DNA from 4 places in the Paenarthrobacter sp. GQ52 genome. Region 4 is predicted to be linked to each of the others. Evidence: riboswitches for the same ligand, from Rfam matches in the RefSeq annotation. Region 4 holds a riboswitch; each other region holds the start of a gene.

Region 1 (4,481 bases), on a different contig from region 4:
CGTCGTCGCCAACCCTCGACAAAACCACCTGCGTCTCGGGGTCCTGCTGCATCAGTCCCGCGCGTCCACGCTGCTCGCGGGGCGCCACGCCGTCGATCAGCAGGGAGCCGGTCTCATCCGAGTCATCTTCCTCATCCCCCAGCACCCCGGCGAGGGCATGAAGGAGCGTGGATTTGCCGGCACCCGAAGGTCCGAGCAGCAGTACGCGCTCCCCGGGTTCGATCCGAAGGTCGAGGCCCTGAATGGCAGCTTGGGCACGGCCGGCATGCCGCCAACCCCAGCCCTCGGCTGAGATGGCGGCAGGCCTCACCGTGCCGCTTTGCGTGGCCGACATCAGCTGAAGACGGGCTCCGAAGCGGCCTTGCGCGAGGCGAAGGAACTCAGCACGCCGGTCTTGGCCAGGCCGCGTGTCGCCACCCAGGAGAGTGCGCCCGCGATGATTGCGCCGGAAATTGTGGTGAAGGTGATGTAGGCCAGCTTGTCGACGGCTTCATAGGCGATGTTCCAACCCCACGGGAGGAAGGAGTCGTTCAGGCCGCAGAAGAGGCCCGCGCCCGCACCGGCGAGGAGGGCAGTGGGCAGGTTGAACTTCTTGTACCGGACGGCGGCAAAGATGAGTTCCGCGCCCAGGCCCTGCAGAACGCCGGAGATGAGCACGGTGGTGCCGTACTGCGAACCCAGGATGAGCTCACCGGTGGCGGCAACAGTCTCACAGAACAGGGCTGCACCCGGCTTGCGGATAATGAGCATGCCCAGGACCGCGGGGATCATCCAGCCGCCGGCAATCAGGCCGGTGAGAGGCGGATACGTCGCGTTCATGGGGATGGATACCAGTGCGGCGCCTTGGGACCATGCCCAGAAGATCACGCCTCCCGCGATGGCGATCAAGGCCGCCACAACGATGTCTACAACACGCCAGTTATAACTGGTCTTCTTCACGTTTACCGTGGTCATTTTCTGCCTCCTGAGGTTACAGGAGGGGAAAGTGCTCCCCGGAATCCGGCTGGCCTGCGCCGCCCGGATCCGGACACTCTGAGAAGCTCGACTCCCTTGCGCCGGTACTAACCGGATCAGGTTCGAGGGTCTGCGGCTGTCCGCACTCTCAGCGCCCTCGCGTCTCCTGCATCTCTGCAGAGTCCGACGGCGGCGCTCCCCTGTCGTTATCAAATCTGCCCTGATGGGCTGGTTCAGTTTACACCTGAGTCTGTGGCGGGTGTTGGTCTGTTGCCGGCAGGCGGTCACAATCGGCAGTGGTGGTGCGTTGCGAGGCCCGCTCTGCACGCTTACCCCACACCATTCCCTGCACACCAGGCCTCACAACGAGACGGGGGCGCGTTGCGAGGCCCACTCAGCACCCTTATCCCACACCATTCCCTGCACACCAGGCCCCACAACGAGACGGGGGCGCGTTGCGAGGCCCGCTCTGCACCCATCCCCCACGCCATTCCCTGCACACCAGGCCTCACAACGAGACCTGAGAGAATGAACCAGCAGAATCCACCGCGGCAAAGGGGCACCTTCATGACTGACCTTCCCCAGCAAGACCTCCCCCTTCCCACAGAAGTGCCCCAGCCGCGCCTGGCCGCGAGCGTCATCCTCCTCCGTGACGCCCCGGGCGGACTCGAAGCCTTTGTCCAGCACAGGGTGAGCACCATGGACTTCGCCGCCGGCATGGTGGTCTTCCCCGGTGGGCGGGTGGATGCCGCGGACGAGTCCGGCTGGGACTACCCCTCGGACCTGCTTCAACGCCACGCGGCGGACTGGCAGCAGAGCTCCATCTGCAGTGGCGCGGGCGAAGCCACCAAGAACGCCGGAACGGTGCTTTCCGCCGCAATCCGTGAAGTCAAGGAGGAAGCCGGGCTCAGCATCGATGCCTCTGACCTCCGCCCGTGGGCCAACTGGATCACACCGACAGACATGCCCAAGCGATTCGACACCTACTTTTTTGTTGCCAAGCCCTCCCCGGGGGCCGAACCCCGGCACCAGACCACGGAGGCCTGGCAATCGCTGTGGATGCCGGTAGCGGACATTCTTGCGGCGGAGGCCGCGGGCACCCTGAAGCTGATGCCGCCCACGTACTACCTGCTCAAAGAAATCGCCGGGTTCGCCACAGTGGATGTTCTTTGGTCGGCCGAACACGATGTTGTTCCGGTTCTGGCACCTGTCGGCTCCATGGCTGCGTTCCTCAAGGAGCGGGAAAACCGCCGCTAGCGCTTGGAACGAGCTGGAGCCGGTTAGGCTGGGAGCATGAACCTCTTCTTCAAGCTGATCGGCGCCGGTGTAAGTCTCGGAGCAGGCTTCGTAGGTACCAAACTTGTCAACAAAGGGTGGGAAAAGGCCACGGGCAACAAGCCACCCTTGGGCAACGACGACATGGAATCGAGTCTTCGCTCGGCCCTGACTTTCGCGCTGATTTCAGCCTTCGTCAGCACACTCATCCAGGTCCTGGCGAGCAGGGGCACGCAGCGCGCCATTGCACGCTTCGCCAAGACCCACGACATCGTCTAGGCAACCGCACCACAACACAACGCCGGGATCACCCATAAGGGTAGTCCCGGCGTTCGTTGTTTCTGCTGCTCCTAGCGCTGGCTCCCGGGCTCTTGCCCCGCGGCCGCCCGCTGCACAACCGCTTCAAGTTCATCCTTGGTGAGCATTTCGCGATGCCCGTGCTTGGTGCGGTAGGCGGAGCGGCCCACCATGTGAGCGGAAACCGGGGCCGTCAGGAGCTGGAAAATCCACGCCACCAGAAGGACTGGCCATACCCACCAGGTCCGCATCTGGAGGCCGATCGCAGCCAGCATGAGGAACAACCCCAGAACCTGCGGCTTGGTGGCCGCGTGCATGCGGCTCATGAGGTCCGGAAATCTCAACAAGCCAATAGCGGCGCCGAGGGACATCAGTGCGCCCACCACCAGGAACAGTGCAGTGACGGCGTCGATCACAAAATCCAAGCCGGTGGCATCAGGACTCATTGCTCTGCTCCCTCCGTTCGGCTACGAACCGGGCCACGGTCACCGAGCCAATGAACCCGATCACCGCGAGGGCCACCAGCAGCATCAAGTTGTTAAGGTGCTTGTTCATTGCCATGTCGATTGCCAGGGCGGCACCCAGGATCGCCAGCAAGACATCCGATGCCAGAACCCTATCCAGCAAGGACGGACCGATCGCGATCCGGACAATTGCCCCTGCCGCGGCGAGGCTAAGGATTACAGCCGTTGCCACGAGAACGATTTCCTTCATAGCGTTGCCCCTTCCATTCCCGGGCGCTGTTCTGCATTGAGGGCTGCGACTTCTTCGCGCGTGCCCATGATGCGGATCAATCTCGCCTCAATGACTTGGGTTTCCTCGCGGATCTTGTCGATGTCCGCTTCCTCATAAATGTTGAGCGCGTGCAGGTACAGCGTGGACGTTGAGCGGTCCACTTCCACCACCAGTGAACCCGGGATCAACGAGATCACGTGCCCGGTGGCTGTCACCATCAGGTCTGAATGGCTCCGCAACGGAACGGCGACGACGGCGCTACGCACCGTGGGTCCTTTGGCTACAGCCAGGTACAGAACCAGGAAGCTCGCTGCCACCACTTTGCCGAGGAACATCAGAGCGAAGGGAATAGCGCGCAGAATGTTGAACCTGCCACTGAGCTCCACGGGCGGGAGGTAGAACAGTTTGGCCACCAGCACGGCGATCAGGGCACCGAACAACAGGTTGCCCGGGCTGAAGTCCCGCCACAGCGCGCCCCACACGATGACCAACCAGACGAGGAGCGGCAACTCCGTGCGGAAGGAAATGGGTTTTCGGCTCACTTGGCATCACCCGGCTGTGTCTCAGCTGACGGTGCTTCGCCCGTCCGCGGTTCGTCTGTTTGTGCCAACGGCGGCACCTCAACGGAATCGCCCAGGACCGAGTGGATGTACGCTGAGCGGTCCAGCATGATCCCGGCGGAACCGTCAGCAACTTTGAAGAGCGGCCCCGCGAATACAGTGAGCGCCACCCCGAACACCACCAGACCCGCCGTGGAGCCAACCATGGTGCGGGGCAGGACACCCACATTGCCGGGGGTCATCAGCACAGGGTCCGGGTATTCTGCGTCCTCGGGTTTGCGCCAGAACGCCCTGTTCCAGACACGGGCGATGGCCAGCAATGTCAGGAGGCTGGTGACAACGCCACCCACCACCAGCACGATTGCCAAGGGTGTCCCCAACTCCACGCCGGCCTGCAGCAGCCCCAGCTTTCCGAGGAAGCCGGAGAACGGCGGAATGCCCGCAAGGTTCATGGCCGGAACAAAGAACAGCAACGCAAGCAATGGCGAGAGCTTCGCAAGGCCACCCAAACGGTCAATGGACGAGCTGCCGCCGCGCCGCTCTATGAGACCTGTGACCAGGAACAGGCTGGTCTGCACGGTGATGTGGTGCGCAACGTAGAAAACCGCAGCACCCAACCCGGCCACGGAACTCATGGCGAGGCCAAACACCATATAGCCG
Region 2 (4,481 bases), on a different contig from region 4:
CTGAATCGAAGTCCGCGAGTCATCCCATGAACAATTCCAAGGGGCATAACCCAAGTGTTGGCGTAAGCACCGAAGATCAAGATTACGCTAGTTTGACCTTCAGCTGCAAATGAGGCCGGGTCCGGAGGCTACCTCGTGACTTGCATCACCAGTTGTAACGGACTCTCCCGGCACCGTGCCCATACAGCCTACAGGGTTTGAGCGAGATTAACGCGATCCGGCCAGCGACGCGCGGACGTGTCGCCGCAATTGGCCTCAAGTGCGTGCCCGGAAAGCTACTGAGCGCGCGTGAACGAAGCCTGGGCAAACAGCCTGGGAGCATCGAAAAACGCCGTCTCGTAGCGGCAGGACTGAGTGAAAGCATCCATCATCGCAGTCCGCTCCGTGCCGGAAGCCGCGACGGCCGCGGCAGCAGTGAAGTTGATCGCTTTCCGCGTTGCCGCCGCGAAATCCTCGTCGGCATAGGTCTTCAACCAGTCCGCATATGCGTGGTCCGCCGGCGCGCCGGCGTCTACGTATGCCGTATGAAGCTGCTGACCCACCTCCGCGTACAACCAATAACAGGGCAGGATCGCCGCCAGCACCACGGCGTAGCTGCCGGCGGCGGATGTTGCCAGTAAATGGTCCACGTAGGACTTGGTAACCGGTCCGGTTGCCGTGGAGGCTTCGCGCGTGCTCAACCAGTTCCTGTGCAACTCCGATTCAACCTCCAGGCACTGCTGTGATGCCTTTGCCCAGAACAGTTGTTCTTCCTCCGTGGGCGCCAAGGCGCCCGCACGTGCCAGGACCCTCGAATACCCATTGAGATAGATGGCGTCCTGGGCAAGGTAGTAATTGAAGTCACGTTCCGGCAGCTCGCCGGATTGAAGTCCTTGAATAAACGGGAGCCCGTAAATCGCTTCGAGTTCGGGGACGGCTTCGTTCCACATCGCCGCAGCGAAAGCGCCCGGCGTGGATGCCTGCTGGAAGTGGTGGAAGTGGTTCACGGGCCCGTTGCCTTGACCCACGTGCAGGCTGTCAGAGGCCTGCAATGCCCCTAGCAACCACGGCTTGACTTCCCGCAATGAAACTTCCCAGTCACCGGTTCGTGCCTGGACTGTGGCCAAGGCGGAAGACAGAGAGCACCCGGTACCGTGGCTATTCCGCGTTGCAACCCGGGGACCTGCCACTGCGACCACGTCCTGAGACAGCAGCCCGCTCGTGTTCACCAGCGCATCCGGGCACTCCGGCCCTGGCAGGTGGCCACCCTTGACCAGGACCGTGTTTCCGTACTCCGCTGCCAGCCGTTTGCCCTGGTCCAGCGCCGAAGCCCAGTCAGTTGCCTCGGGCTCCCCCAGCAACATGGCCAGTTCAGGAAGGTTCGGCGTAATGAGGTGGGCCAAAGGCAGCAGCGAACGCAATGCCTTCTCAGCAGACTCCCGCAGCAGCCGGTCACCACTGGTGGCCACCATCACCGGATCAAGGACCACGACGGCGGGACTCACCTCTTCGAGCCAGCCCCGGACCTCGTTGATGACGGCTGCGTCGCCGAGCATTCCGATCTTGACGGCGTCAATGGTGATGTCGGCACTAATGGCTTCCAGTTGCTGACGCAGGAAGTGCGCGGGAGGGACGTGGACGGCACTGACCTCCCTGGTGTTTTGCGCGGTGAGGGCCGTGATGGCAGCCATGCCATACCCGCCAAAAGCGGCGATGCTCTTCAGGTCCGCCTGGATTCCGGCACCACCTGAAGGGTCCGAGCCGGCAATGCTCAGAATGCGCGGGGTTGGACGGCCCGAAGCCGGAGCGTCGAGGGGGTACACCGATGAATGTGATGATGCAGTCATGAGGACATCCCTTCGCCGGTGCTAACCGGACAGGTTCAACGGGTTTGGATCTCAGCCTGGCCCAACGCCCGGCACCCCGTGTCAGTCCCCAAGCGTAGCCGGGAAGCAACGCGCCGCGGGAACCGGGCCACACCGACGCCCGGATGTGACTCTGAACGTAGCCTGTGCTTGGCTTGCCGAGCGGACGCAAAAGGACCCCGCACTACCCGCCGTTTGGCAGATAGCGCAGGGCCCTCTTCAACTTATTCGCCGCGATTAGAGCTCGGAAGCAGGAACTCCAACGCCGAGGATGATGGGCTCATCTTTTGGTGCCTTCTTGGCCGGTTCCACAGGCGCCTTGGCCTCGTGGGCCGAACCCCGGGTGGCCGACGCTGTCGCCTCATGGTGTTCAACGCTGGTTTCATTGGCCGCGCCCTGGGCCCTGCTGGCACTCCGGTTACGGCGACCACGACGACCACGCGAGGCTGAAGCAGCCTCGGGGTCTTCCTCAGCAGTCCTTGCCGGAGAAGCAGCCTTCGGGGCTGCAACCGGAGCGGCTTCCTGCTCGGGTGCCGGAGCCGCACCGAGGTGCGAAAACGCTTCGGCCAGCAGATCCAGGCTCATGGCAGGCTTGGCTGCCTGCGGTTCCTCGTGGTGCTCAACGAACGGCAAGGCAACTTCTTCCCCGCCGAAGCGCAGCACGGGAGTAGATCTTGCTTCCTGGACTGCTGCTTCCCTGCTTGCAGCATCGCGGGCTGAAGTCCCTGCTTCGCCGCTGCCTGCTTCACTACTGGCGGCGGTGCCGGCTGTAGGGCTTGCGTCCGGCTCGTGCCGGCCTGCCGCCCGCGCTTCCTCCTCTGCACGGTGAACTTCGTCGTCGTGCAGGTGTGCGGCGTGCGCTGCAGCGGCAATCGTCGCCAGGGCGGCCCTGGTTGCCTCGGCTTTGGCTATCCGGGCAGGATCCTGCGGTTCAGCCGTGGTGGATGCTGCGGCCGGGGCGGACGTGGTGGTGTGGACCTGCGCGGGAGCTTCGGCAACAGCCGGTCCCCCGCCCTTGCCGCGGCGGCGTTTGCGTTCGGTCCGCGCAGCAGGCTGCTGCGCTTCCGTATGCGGGCGGTGATGTTCAGCAGCCACCACGTTGGCGCGTCGGTGCTCAACGGGCTCGTCGTGCGTGACGACACCTCGGCCAGCGCAGTGCTCGCACTGCTCACCGAAGACCTCAAGGAGGCCGGTACCCATGCGCTTGCGCGTCATCTGGACCAGGCCCAGCGACGTTACTTCGGCCACCTGGTGCTTGGTGCGGTCCCGGCCGAGGCACTCCACCATGCGGCGGAGGACGAGGTCGCGGTTGGATTCAAGGACCATGTCAATGAAGTCAATGACGATAATGCCGCCGATATCGCGCAGACGAAGCTGGCGAACAACTTCTTCGGCCGCTTCCAGGTTGTTCTTGGTGACGGTTTCTTCAAGGTTTCCGCCACTGCCGGTGAACTTGCCGGTGTTGACGTCCACCACAGTCATGGCCTCGGTGCGGTCGATGACCAACGAACCGCCGGACGGCAGGAAGACCTTCCGCTCCAGGGCCTTGTGGATCTGCTCATCAATGCGCCAGGCGGCGAAGATGTCCTGATCCTTGGTCCACTTTTCGAGGCGGCCCACCAGATCAGGGGCAACGTATGTCACGTAAGCCTCGATGGTGTCCCAGGCGTCGTCGCCGGAGACGATCAGTTTGGAGAAGTCCTCGTTGAAGACGTCACGGACCACCTTGATGGTGAGGTCAGGTTCGCCGTAGAGCAGTTCCGGAGCCAGGACCTTGGTGGACGAGGCCTGTCCTTCGATGCCTTCCCACTGCGCACGCAGACGGTTGATGTCGTGGGTGAGCTCTTCCTCCGAAGCGCCCTCGGCTGCTGTGCGAACAATGACACCGGCGTTCTCCGGCAGGCGGTCCTTCAGGATGCGCTTGAGGCGGTTGCGCTCGACGTCGGGCAGCTTGCGTGAGATGCCGGTCATGGAACCACCGGGTACGTACACCAGGTAGCGGCCCGGCAAGGAGATCTGGCTGGTAAGGCGGGCACCCTTGTGTCCCACGGGGTCCTTGGTGACCTGGACCAGGACGGAGTCGCCGGACTTCAGGGCGTTCTCGATCCGGCGCGGCTGGCCTTCAAGGTTGACTGCGTCCCAGTTGACTTCACCGGCGTACAGGACCGCGTTACGGCCCCGTCCGATGTCCACGAACGCAGCTTCCATGGACGGCAGCACGTTCTGGACCTTGCCCAAGTACACGTTGCCGATCAGGGAGTCCTGCTGGGTCTTGGACACGAAGTGCTCAGCAAGCACACCGTCTTCCAGGACACCAATCTGTATTCTGTCGTCGCGCTGGCGGACGATCATCTGGCGGTCCACCGACTCGCGGCGGGCAAGGAACTCAGCCTCGGTGATGACCTGGCGGCGGCGTCCGGTTTCACGGGACTCGCGTCGGCGCTGCTTCTTGGCCTCCAGCCTGGTGGAGCCCTTGACGCCGGTAACGCGGTTGGAGGGTGCTGTCTCCGTGATGGGGCGCGGCGCGCGGACACGGGTGACTGTGTTGGGCGGGTCATCATCCGAGCCGCCGGTCAGTTCAAGATCCTGGTCTCCACGGCGGCGACGACGCCTGCGCCGAGACGTGACACCTTCTTC
Region 3 (4,481 bases), on a different contig from region 4:
ACGAGTTCAAGTTCGTCTCCGTCGGAGAGCGCTGTCACGGCCCATTGGCTGCGCGGCACGACCTCGGAATTGCGTGCGACAGCGACTCCCAGCTTGCCGCCGTCGGCCGCTTGTCCGCGAGGGTCCAAGGCGCGACCGGTGACGGCGGTGACGAGGGTACTGACGGATGCGTCGTCAGAGACTGCGTGGTCGGTTCCGTTCACTTTGATGTTCATGCTGTTTCCTTGGTGGTGGTTCGGGCTGCTGGTGTAAGTGCTCGGGCAACAGGGGCGTTGCCCGCGAAACGATGGGGCAGGAAGGGGGCCCACCGGGAGTCCGTGGAGCCTTTGAGGAGTTCCCCCACGATCTTGGCGGCCACCGGAGTCAGGAGGACTCCGTGGCGGAAGAATCCTGTGGCAACCACCAGGCCGTCGATGTCACCGTTGGAAACACCGACCCGTCCGAGCAGTGGAGCGTTGTCCGGAGTTCCGGGCCGGGCGCGGGCGGTTGCTTCAAGGAGTTCCAGTTCAGCCACTGCGGGGACCAATACTTGGGCGTCCCTCAGCAATTGGTAAACGCCACCCGCCGAGACCGCGTTGGAAGAGGCTGACAACCCGTCTTCGCGTTGCGTGGCTCCAATCACCACAGTTCCGTCGTCCCGGGGCACGATGTAAACCGGTACCCCGCGAACCATCCCGCGAATCGTTGATGTGACCAAGGGCCGCAAGTGATCGGGGACGCGAAGCCGGAGGATGTCCCCGTAGACCGGCCTTACGGGAAGCGTGAGGCCCTCAGGGAGACCGGAGAGTTGGGACGCCCCGAGCCCGTTGGCCACCACCGTTTCTCCGGCGTGAACGGTGACTCCTGAGTCCAGTGCCACGCCTGTGACACGCCCGCCTTCCCACAGCAAACCGCGCGCCCTGGAAGCAATGGCGAATCCGTCATCGGCTCCCGACACCCAGGAACTGTCATTGGGCGAATGGGCTGCCAGTCCTGCCAGGAGGCATGCCGCGAGTTTCCTTGGATCGACTTGGTGGTCGGCAGGTATATCGAAAGCACAGGAGATCTGCGGGCTGAGGAGCGGCTCACGCTGCCTCGCGTCCCGCAGAGCGATAGGTTCGACTTCCAGGCCAGCCGCAAGCTGGACCGACCTTAAGTCTGCGAGCGCCCGGCGGTCGGCTGCGTCGGCACCCACGGCGAGGGTCGGCGTCGTGCGATATCCGTTGTCCTCCGCGCCTTTATGCAGGCCGTCCACGAAGGAGGGCCAGAGCTGGGAAGACTCAAGCATTAACTCAAGAAGGTCTTCTTCCTGGTAATGGAGTTCGCTGACGGGTGCAAGCATGCCTGCCGCTGCGAAGGACGCGCCGGAAGCGGGAGCGGGGTCGATCAGCGCAACTGAACGGCCCAATCGCCGGGCTTCGTGAGCGATGCCGAGGCCGATGACGCCGCCACCAATGACGGCAACGTCTGCCTGGAGGCGGGTATGGCGGGAATCTGCCATTCGTTTCCTTCCCTACGCCGGTACTAGCCGGATCAGGTCAAGCGGTCGGCGCTGAAGCCCTCTCAGCCGGACAGTCATATGACGAATGTCGCGGCTCCCGCAGTACGAGCCCAGTTTAGAGGAACTACTCTGGTTCCCATGACTCAGCCTGACGCTCTTGCCTCCGCCCGCCTTTACCTGTGCACCGATGCCCGTAAGGAGCAGGGCGATTTTGAGGACTTTGTGGACGCCGCTTTCGAAGGCGGTGTGGACATCATCCAACTCCGCGACAAGACGCTGGAAGCTGCCGAGGAACTGGAGATGTTGACCGTCCTGCGGAGCGTCGCACAACGGCACGGACGGCTTTGGGCGGTCAACGACCGGGCCGATGTTGCCAGCATTTCCGGGGCTCCCGTCTTCCACATCGGGCAAAAGGACCTGCCCCTGACTGCAGCCCGGACCCTCCTGCCGAACGCCACCGGCATAGGCCTCTCCACCCACACAACCGAACAAATCGATGCCGCTGTGGCCACCTCCCAAGGGCCCCTGGGACTGGACTATTTCTGCGTGGGTCCGGTCTGGGCAACACCCACCAAACCCGGTCGCGCTGCTGTCGGTTTGGACCTGGTCACATATGCCGCAGAAGCGGTCAAGCGCTCGGGCGACGGTGTGACCCTCCCTTGGTTCGCCATTGGTGGCATCGATCTCAGCAACGTTGAACAGGTTGTGAAAGCGGGCGCCGGCCGGATCGTGGTGGTCCGCGCCATCACAGCGGCACCGGACCCGACGGCGGCGGCCAAGTCGCTGCTGGAAGCCTTGGATTCCGTCTAGGGAAGCCGGAGGTTCCGCGCGATCCGCGGGCTAGGCGGTCAGGCCGAGGCCAGTCATCCGGCGGGCGTGCTTTTCGGCGAGCTCCGTCGTCAGCCTTTTCGCCGCGGCACGCGTGTCCCCGCCGCTTTTCAGCATCGGCCCCAGCAGGGGGTGTTCCATGCCCACGCGTTGCGCCTGCGTCAGCGCTTCCCCCACCAAGCGGCGGCCCCACAGCGCCAATCGCGAAGCGAGGCGCGGGTCATCTGCCAAGGCCCGCCTGAGCAGGACGCGAAGGACTTCCGTGGCCTGATCGGGTGAAGCAACGCGCTCAACGAAATGCTGCGTTGTCGGGTCGAGGAACATCGAGACAGCCCTATAGAAATCCGATGACACAGTATCGATGACATAGGCCTTCATCACGGATTCGAACCAGTCCCCCGGCTTGGTGCGCTCGTGGAAGTGATCGAAGGAGCGCTGAAACGGCAGCATGGCACGTTCGGGATCCAGACCCATCTCCGACAGGCGGTCGTTGAGGAGGGCGAAGTTTCCGTAGGCCCCCACTGCGATCTTCGCGAGCACTGACCTGTCGTGAAGCGTGGGTGCATAGCGGGAATCCAGGGAGAGCCGCCCGAAGGCGGACAGTTCGCCATACGCCATGGCTCCAAGCAACTCCGCTGAGAGTTGCCCGGCATAGGCTGCGGCGTCCGGGGAAGTGCCCATGATCCAAGACTATCGGCCCATTTCGGGCTAACCTGATTTTCGTGTCACATCATCGGATTGCGCCCAACGTCGACGACTCGTCGGACCAGCTCGCCTCGGCCCTCGCCGCCCTAAGGACGGAGCTGGAACTCCCCGGCGAATACCCGGCAGAAGCTGTGGAGGAGGCACGGGAAGCGGTGGAGGCCCTTGAGCTGCCGGCCCAGGACCTGCGGGATATCCCTTTTGTGACCATCGACCCCGCGACGTCCACCGACCTGGACCAGGCTCTGTTCATTGAAAGGGCCGGTGATGGGTACAAGGTCCTCTATGCCATCGCCGATGTGCCTTCCTTCGTGGCTCCCGGCGGCGCGCTGGATACCGAAACGCGTCAACGCGGGCAGACGTTCTACGCCCCTGACGGGCGGATCCCGCTGCATCCGGAGGTCATCAGTGAGAACGCGGGAAGCCTGCTGGCCGACCAGGATTGCAGCGCGTTCGTTTGGGATTTCGACCTGGACGGGAAAGCTGAAATTTTGGCCGTCACCGTTGCCCGTGCGACTGTGCGCAGCAGGGCAAAGCTGAGCTACAAGGGCACACAACAGCAGATCGACGACGGTACTGCCCCGCCGGTTCTCCAGCTACTCAAAGAAGTGGGCCTGAAGCGCGTTGAACTGGAACGTCAACGCGGCGGCGCAAGCCTCAACATGCCGGAACAGGAGATAGTCCAGGCGACTGACGGCGGCGGGTACAGAATCGCGGCAGCACCGTCCCTGCCGGTTGAGGATTGGAACGCGCAGATCTCCCTCATGACCGGCATGGCCGCCGCGCAGATGATGCTCGATGGAAAAGTGGGCATCCTGCGCACCATGCCCGCACCTGATGATCGGTCACTGCTCCATTTCAAGCGGCAGACCACTGCCCTCGGCAAACCCTGGGACGGAGAGGTCAGCTACGGCGAATACCTGCGGACCCTGGATGCATCCGATCCCAAACAGCTTGCGATCCTGCATTCGGCCGGAACGTTGTTCCGCGGTGCAGGCTACACGCCCTTTGACGGTGATGTTCCGGCCAATGTGATCCAAGCAGCTATCGGGGCTCCCTATGCCCACACCACAGCACCCTTGCGGCGCCTCATTGATCGCTTTGTCCTGGTGATCTGCGAAGCCCTCAGCAATAACCAGGACATTCCGGCATGGGCGCGTGAAGCCCTCCCGTCGTTACCCGAGATCATGGCATCCTCGGATCAGTTGGCCGGACGCCTCGAACGGGCGGCATTGGACACAGTAGAAGCGGCGCTCGTTGCCAACCACATCGGCCAGGAATTCGAGGCTGTTGTCATTTCCGGGTCCAAACCCTCCAACGGAGCCGCCCGTGGAAACGGCAACGGCAATGGAAACGGCAACGGGCCCTTTGGCGTCGTGCAAATCGCGGACCCCGCTGTCACGGCCCGGTGCGACGGAGAAATGGAGTCCGGAACCAAGGTTCGGGTGCGCCTGCTGAAGGCTGATATCGC
Region 4 (4,481 bases):
GCCAGCGTGGATGGTCATATAGTCCACACCCTGCTCGCATTGCTCGATCACGGTATCGCGGAAGATCTCCCACGTCAGCTGGTTGGCCTCCCCGTTTACCTTCTCAAGTGCCTGGTAAATAGGCACTGTTCCGATCGGAACGGGCGAGTTGCGGATGATCCACTCGCGAGTGGTGTGGATGTCATCTCCGGTGGAGAGGTCCATCACCGTGTCAGCGCCCCACTGGGCTGCCCACTGCAGTTTGTCCACTTCCTCTGCAATGGAGCTGGTGACTGCCGAGTTGCCGATGTTGGCGTTGATCTTGACCAAGAATGCCTTGCCAATGATCATCGGCTCGGATTCAGGGTGGTTGATGTTGTTCGGAATAATTGCCCTTCCCGCGGCGACTTCGCTGCGGACCAGCTCAACGTCACAGTTCTCCCGCAACGCAACGAACTGCATCTCCGGAGTCACGACGCCTTGTTTCGCGTAGTGCATTTGCGTGACGGTCTTACCCGCGACGGCGCGGCGCGGCACCGGTTGCGCACCCTTCCACTCCGCTGACGCGGCTCCACGCCGAACCGCGGACTTACCGTCGTCGAGCAGGTTCCTTTCCCGCCCCGAATAAGCCTCCGTGTCTCCGCGGGATTCGATCCATGGTGCACGGAAAGGCTCCAGGCCCACCACGGGATCGCTTCCGGGGCCCGCTGTTCGGTATACCTGCAGAGGTTTGTTTGCTTGCCCATTGGGAGAAGGCTCCAAGGCGATCTCCGTGACGGGGACCCGTATGCCGTTACCTGGGTCTTCCAGCCAAGCCAACGAATGGGACTTCAGGGATTGCGTTACAGTTTCCGCCGTATTTTGGACAGTATTCGTCTGGTTTTGGGCAGGGCTGTGCTGTGTTTCTGTGGTGCTCAAGGGAATACTCACTTCCTTCGCCGGCATTACCCGGACAGGTTCAACGGTCGCAGACTGCGTCAGTCCGATCTCAGCCCCTGCAGGGGCCCCCGTGTGGTCGTAGACGAAGCTACCACAGCTCCCGGCGGGCTCCCAGTCACATGCAGGCACCAGGCTCCAGCACGCCGCCCCGCTACGCTTTTGCCATGGCCAACATCATCGAATTCAGCGGACCTGCGCTCGTATCGGCAGACGAAGAGCGCCATGGGCTGTGGTCCGTAGACGGCATACTGACGTTTGAGCGTCCCGGTGCGACGCCGGACAGGATATTGGATGGCTGGGTCCTGCCAGGTTTGGTTGATGCCCACTGTCACATCGGACTCGGCCTTGGAGGAGCGGTGGATGAACAGGCAACGCTCGCCCAGGCCCAAGCAGACCTCAACGCCGGAACGCTGCTGATCCGCGATTGCGGATCGCCCGCCGACACCCGCTGGGTGCAGCAACGAACGGACCTGCCGCGACTGATCAGGTCGGGTCGGCATATCGCCCGGAGCCGGCGTTATCTTCGCGGTTTGGGTCATGAAATTGAGCCGCGGGAACTAGTGGAAACGGTCCGAAAGGAAGCCCGTGACGGAGATGGCTGGGTGAAACTTGTGGGCGACTGGATCGATCGCGGCGTTGGAGACCTCGCTGCCTCGTTCCCCGCGAAGACCGTCAAGGAAGCCATTTCCGCGGCCCACGATGAGGGAGCAAGGGTCACCGCGCATTGTTTCGGTGAGGACACCATCGATGACATGCTCGACGCCAATATCGACTGCATAGAGCACGCCACCGGACTCCTTTCGCGGCACCTTCCCCGTTTGGTGGAACAGTCAGTGCCCATCGTCCCCACCCTGGTCAACATCGCTACCTTCCCGGATATCGCAGCCCAGGCAGCGCCGAAGTTTCCGGAGTACGCGGACCACATGATGCGTCTCTGGGAGCGTCGTCGCGAGCGTGTGCTGGAGGCCTTCGAAGCGGGGGTTTCCGTCTATGCCGGTACCGACGCCGGTAGCGTGATCAAACACGGCAGGATTGCGGACGAAATGATGGAACTGCACGACGCCGGCCTTCCGCCGGCGGCGGTCCTGCACGCCGCCGCCTGGGGCGCCCGTGAGTGGCTGGGAGTCGAGGGCATCAGCGAAGGCGCAAGTGCCGACGTCGTGCTTTGCAGTGACGATCCACGCCGTCATCCGGGTACCATCGCGGCGCTCAAACACGTCGTGCTCAGGGGTAATGTCGTTCGTTAGGAATAAATTGAAGCTTCAAGTAATTTAGATAGGTAAGAAGGTGCCGATGCGCGGCCACCTCAGAACCGGGAGCTTCACATGACCTCATCATTCAGCCAGGATCTTCTGCCTGCCGAACTCACCATGGGCACCGTCATGCTCAAGGTGGGCGACATGAAGGTCATGAGCGACTACTATCAGCGAGCACTTGGCCTGGAAGTCGTGGCTGAGCAGGATGGTGGCCTGTACCTCGGACGCGTAGCTAAGCCCATTGTCCACCTTGCCCCCGCTGCGGGACTGCAGATTCCCGGGCGGGGAGAGGCCGGTCTGTTCCACACAGCAATCCTGTTCCAGGATCAGCCGTCGCTGGCCGCGACTATTGCTACGGCAGCGGAGTACGAACCTCGTGCTTTCGCAGGCAGCGCCGACCACCTGGTGAGCGAAGCGTTCTACTTCACTGACCCCGAAGGCAACGGAATTGAGCTTTACTACGACAAGCCGCGTGAGCTCTGGCAGTGGGACGGCAGCAATGTTGTGATGGACAATGTGGCCTTGCCTCCGCAGCGCTTCCTCCAGCAGCACCTGAGTGAAGCTGCAGTGACGGGTCAACGCGAGGCCGCTGCCGGGATCGGGCACGTGCACTTGCAGGTGGGTGACGTCGAAACTGCGCAAAAGTTCTATGTGGAGACCCTCGGCTTCGAGCGGACCGCAGGCTGGCATGGCCAGGCGTTGTTCGTTTCCGCCGGCGGCTACCACCATCACATGGCCATGAACGTCTGGAACAGCCGCGGAGCCGGCCCCCGAAAGGACACTCTCGGACTCGGGGAGGTTCTGATCGAAGTGCCCGGAAGTGACGACGTCGCAGCGTTGGCGGATCGACTGAAGGTTGCAGGAGTGCAGCATCAGCACACCGGGGCCGAGCTTCAGTTTAAGGACCCTTGGCGGAACAAGCTGCGGGTTGCCGTCCGCTAGCAGCTTGCCGCTTCTCCTGCACTAGGCTGGGCAGTGACGGCACGGAGCCATTCGGATTCGTGCCGCCGCCCCGTCAGCACGAAGGAATGAGAGTACTCTCCATGGGCTTTGCCGAAATTTTTGTAGCCACCCACGATGAAGCACTCAAGCGGGCAGCTGCCCTTGAAAAGGGTGCCGATGTAACCGGCCCCGCCGTGAGGATCGAGGGAATCACCGACTTCGAGGTGGAGCAGTTGGGCGACCTCGCAGGACAAGCTGTCCACGCCGCCGGAGCTGACTATGAGCTTGCCCTGGTTGATGTCACCAGTGATGCCCTTCTTGGGGTTCCTGAAGCCATGGTGAGGGCGTTGGCCGAACTGCTCACCTATGAAAGCGAAGGCGACGCGAACGTCCTCGATGACGTGGCTGCTGCCTGGGCCGCGCAGGACGATATGCCGTTTGATGCAGCCCGATCGCGCCAGTATGTCCAGCAGTTGGCCGCCCTCGCCACGGATGTCGAAAAGGCGGAACGCTCCGGACTCTTCGTCTGGTCTGAATGATGCATTGACGCGGACCATGCGGCACGTTTTATTCGGGGGAGTGGGCAAGAACACGCCGCTCGACGTGGGCTGAGTCGTATTTGCTCCGGGCATCTGGCACAATAGACAGGTACTCGATCGGTGCGGCCCCTCTCTCCGTGCTCGTATCTTGTCCTTCGAACCGTCAAGTATGGCCCGCCCCACGGGTGCAAAACGTCGGGTTCACCTCGTTTCAGAAACAGGAGTGACCACAAAAGTGGCCGTAAAGATTCGCCTTAAGCGCTTCGGTAAGATGCGCGCACCGTACTACCGCATTGTCGTCATGGATGCCCGCGCCAAGCGCGATGGCCGTGCCATTGAAGAAATCGGCAAGTACCACCCCACCGAAGAGCCGTCGTACATCGAGGTCGCTTCCGAGCGCGCCCAGTACTGGCTTTCCGTTGGCGCCCAGCCCACCGAGCAGGTTGCCGCGATCCTCAAGATCACCGGTGACTGGCAGAAGTTCAAGGGCCTGCCGGGCCAGGAAGGCACCCTGAAGACCAAAGCTCCGAAGGAAGCCTTCGTAGCCCCGGAGAAGGGTTCCGTCATCATTCCGGAAGCCATCACCAAGAAGGCCAAGAAGGACGAAGCCGAAGCTCCGGCCGAGGCTGAAGCAGAGACCACCGAGGCTGAGTAAGTTGCTGGCAGAAGCGCTCGAGCACTTGGTCCGTGGGATCGTTGACAGCCCTGAGGATGTCAAGGTCAGTGCCAAGAACAACCGCCGCGGGGAATCCCTCGAGGTGCGTGTTCACCAGGAGGACCTCGGACGAGTGATCGGCCGTCAGGGACGCACCGCACGCGCATTGCG

The links. A riboswitch is a leader RNA that binds a small molecule or an ion and turns the genes downstream of it on or off. The one in region 4 is predicted to bind thiamine pyrophosphate.
Region 1: it holds a riboswitch for thiamine pyrophosphate, as region 4 does, so the genes downstream of both, AC6CH8_RS17640 (ECF transporter S component) here and thiC (phosphomethylpyrimidine synthase ThiC) in region 4, are expected to answer to the same signal.
Region 2: it holds a riboswitch for thiamine pyrophosphate, as region 4 does, so the genes downstream of both, thiD (bifunctional hydroxymethylpyrimidine kinase/phosphomethylpyrimidine kinase) here and thiC (phosphomethylpyrimidine synthase ThiC) in region 4, are expected to answer to the same signal.
Region 3: it holds a riboswitch for thiamine pyrophosphate, as region 4 does, so the genes downstream of both, thiO (glycine oxidase ThiO) here and thiC (phosphomethylpyrimidine synthase ThiC) in region 4, are expected to answer to the same signal.

The regions. Positions count from the first base shown of each region.
Region 1 covers NZ_JCAXEJ010000016.1:42,577-47,057, forward strand. The annotation lists gene AC6CH8_RS17635 (ABC transporter ATP-binding protein) at 1-334, opposite strand, end outside; gene AC6CH8_RS17640 (ECF transporter S component) at 334-954, opposite strand; TPP riboswitch at 1,030-1,166, opposite strand; gene AC6CH8_RS17645 (NUDIX hydrolase) at 1,522-2,211, shown strand; gene AC6CH8_RS17650 (DUF4235 domain-containing protein) at 2,248-2,508, shown strand; gene mnhG (monovalent cation/H(+) antiporter subunit G) at 2,580-2,972, opposite strand; gene AC6CH8_RS17660 (MrpF/PhaF family protein) at 2,962-3,240, opposite strand; gene AC6CH8_RS17665 (Na+/H+ antiporter subunit E) at 3,237-3,803, opposite strand; gene AC6CH8_RS17670 (Na+/H+ antiporter subunit D) at 3,800-4,481, opposite strand, start outside.
Region 2 covers NZ_JCAXEJ010000009.1:61,841-66,321, reverse strand. The annotation lists gene thiD (bifunctional hydroxymethylpyrimidine kinase/phosphomethylpyrimidine kinase) at 276-1,826, opposite strand; TPP riboswitch at 1,817-1,915, opposite strand; gene AC6CH8_RS13560 (Rne/Rng family ribonuclease) at 2,082-4,481, opposite strand, start outside.
Region 3 covers NZ_JCAXEJ010000003.1:302,846-307,326, forward strand. The annotation lists gene thiS (sulfur carrier protein ThiS) at 1-215, opposite strand, end outside; gene thiO (glycine oxidase ThiO) at 212-1,480, opposite strand; TPP riboswitch at 1,473-1,591, opposite strand; gene thiE (thiamine phosphate synthase) at 1,619-2,290, shown strand; gene AC6CH8_RS06875 (ferritin-like fold-containing protein) at 2,321-2,989, opposite strand; gene AC6CH8_RS06880 (RNB domain-containing ribonuclease) at 3,031-4,481, shown strand, end outside.
Region 4 covers NZ_JCAXEJ010000014.1:61,072-65,552, reverse strand. The annotation lists gene thiC (phosphomethylpyrimidine synthase ThiC) at 1-897, opposite strand, end outside; TPP riboswitch at 893-1,000, opposite strand; gene AC6CH8_RS16670 (amidohydrolase family protein) at 1,083-2,165, shown strand; gene AC6CH8_RS16665 (VOC family protein) at 2,244-3,116, shown strand; gene AC6CH8_RS16660 (hypothetical protein) at 3,203-3,655, shown strand; gene rpsP (30S ribosomal protein S16) at 3,891-4,310, shown strand; gene AC6CH8_RS16650 (RNA-binding protein) at 4,312-4,481, shown strand, end outside.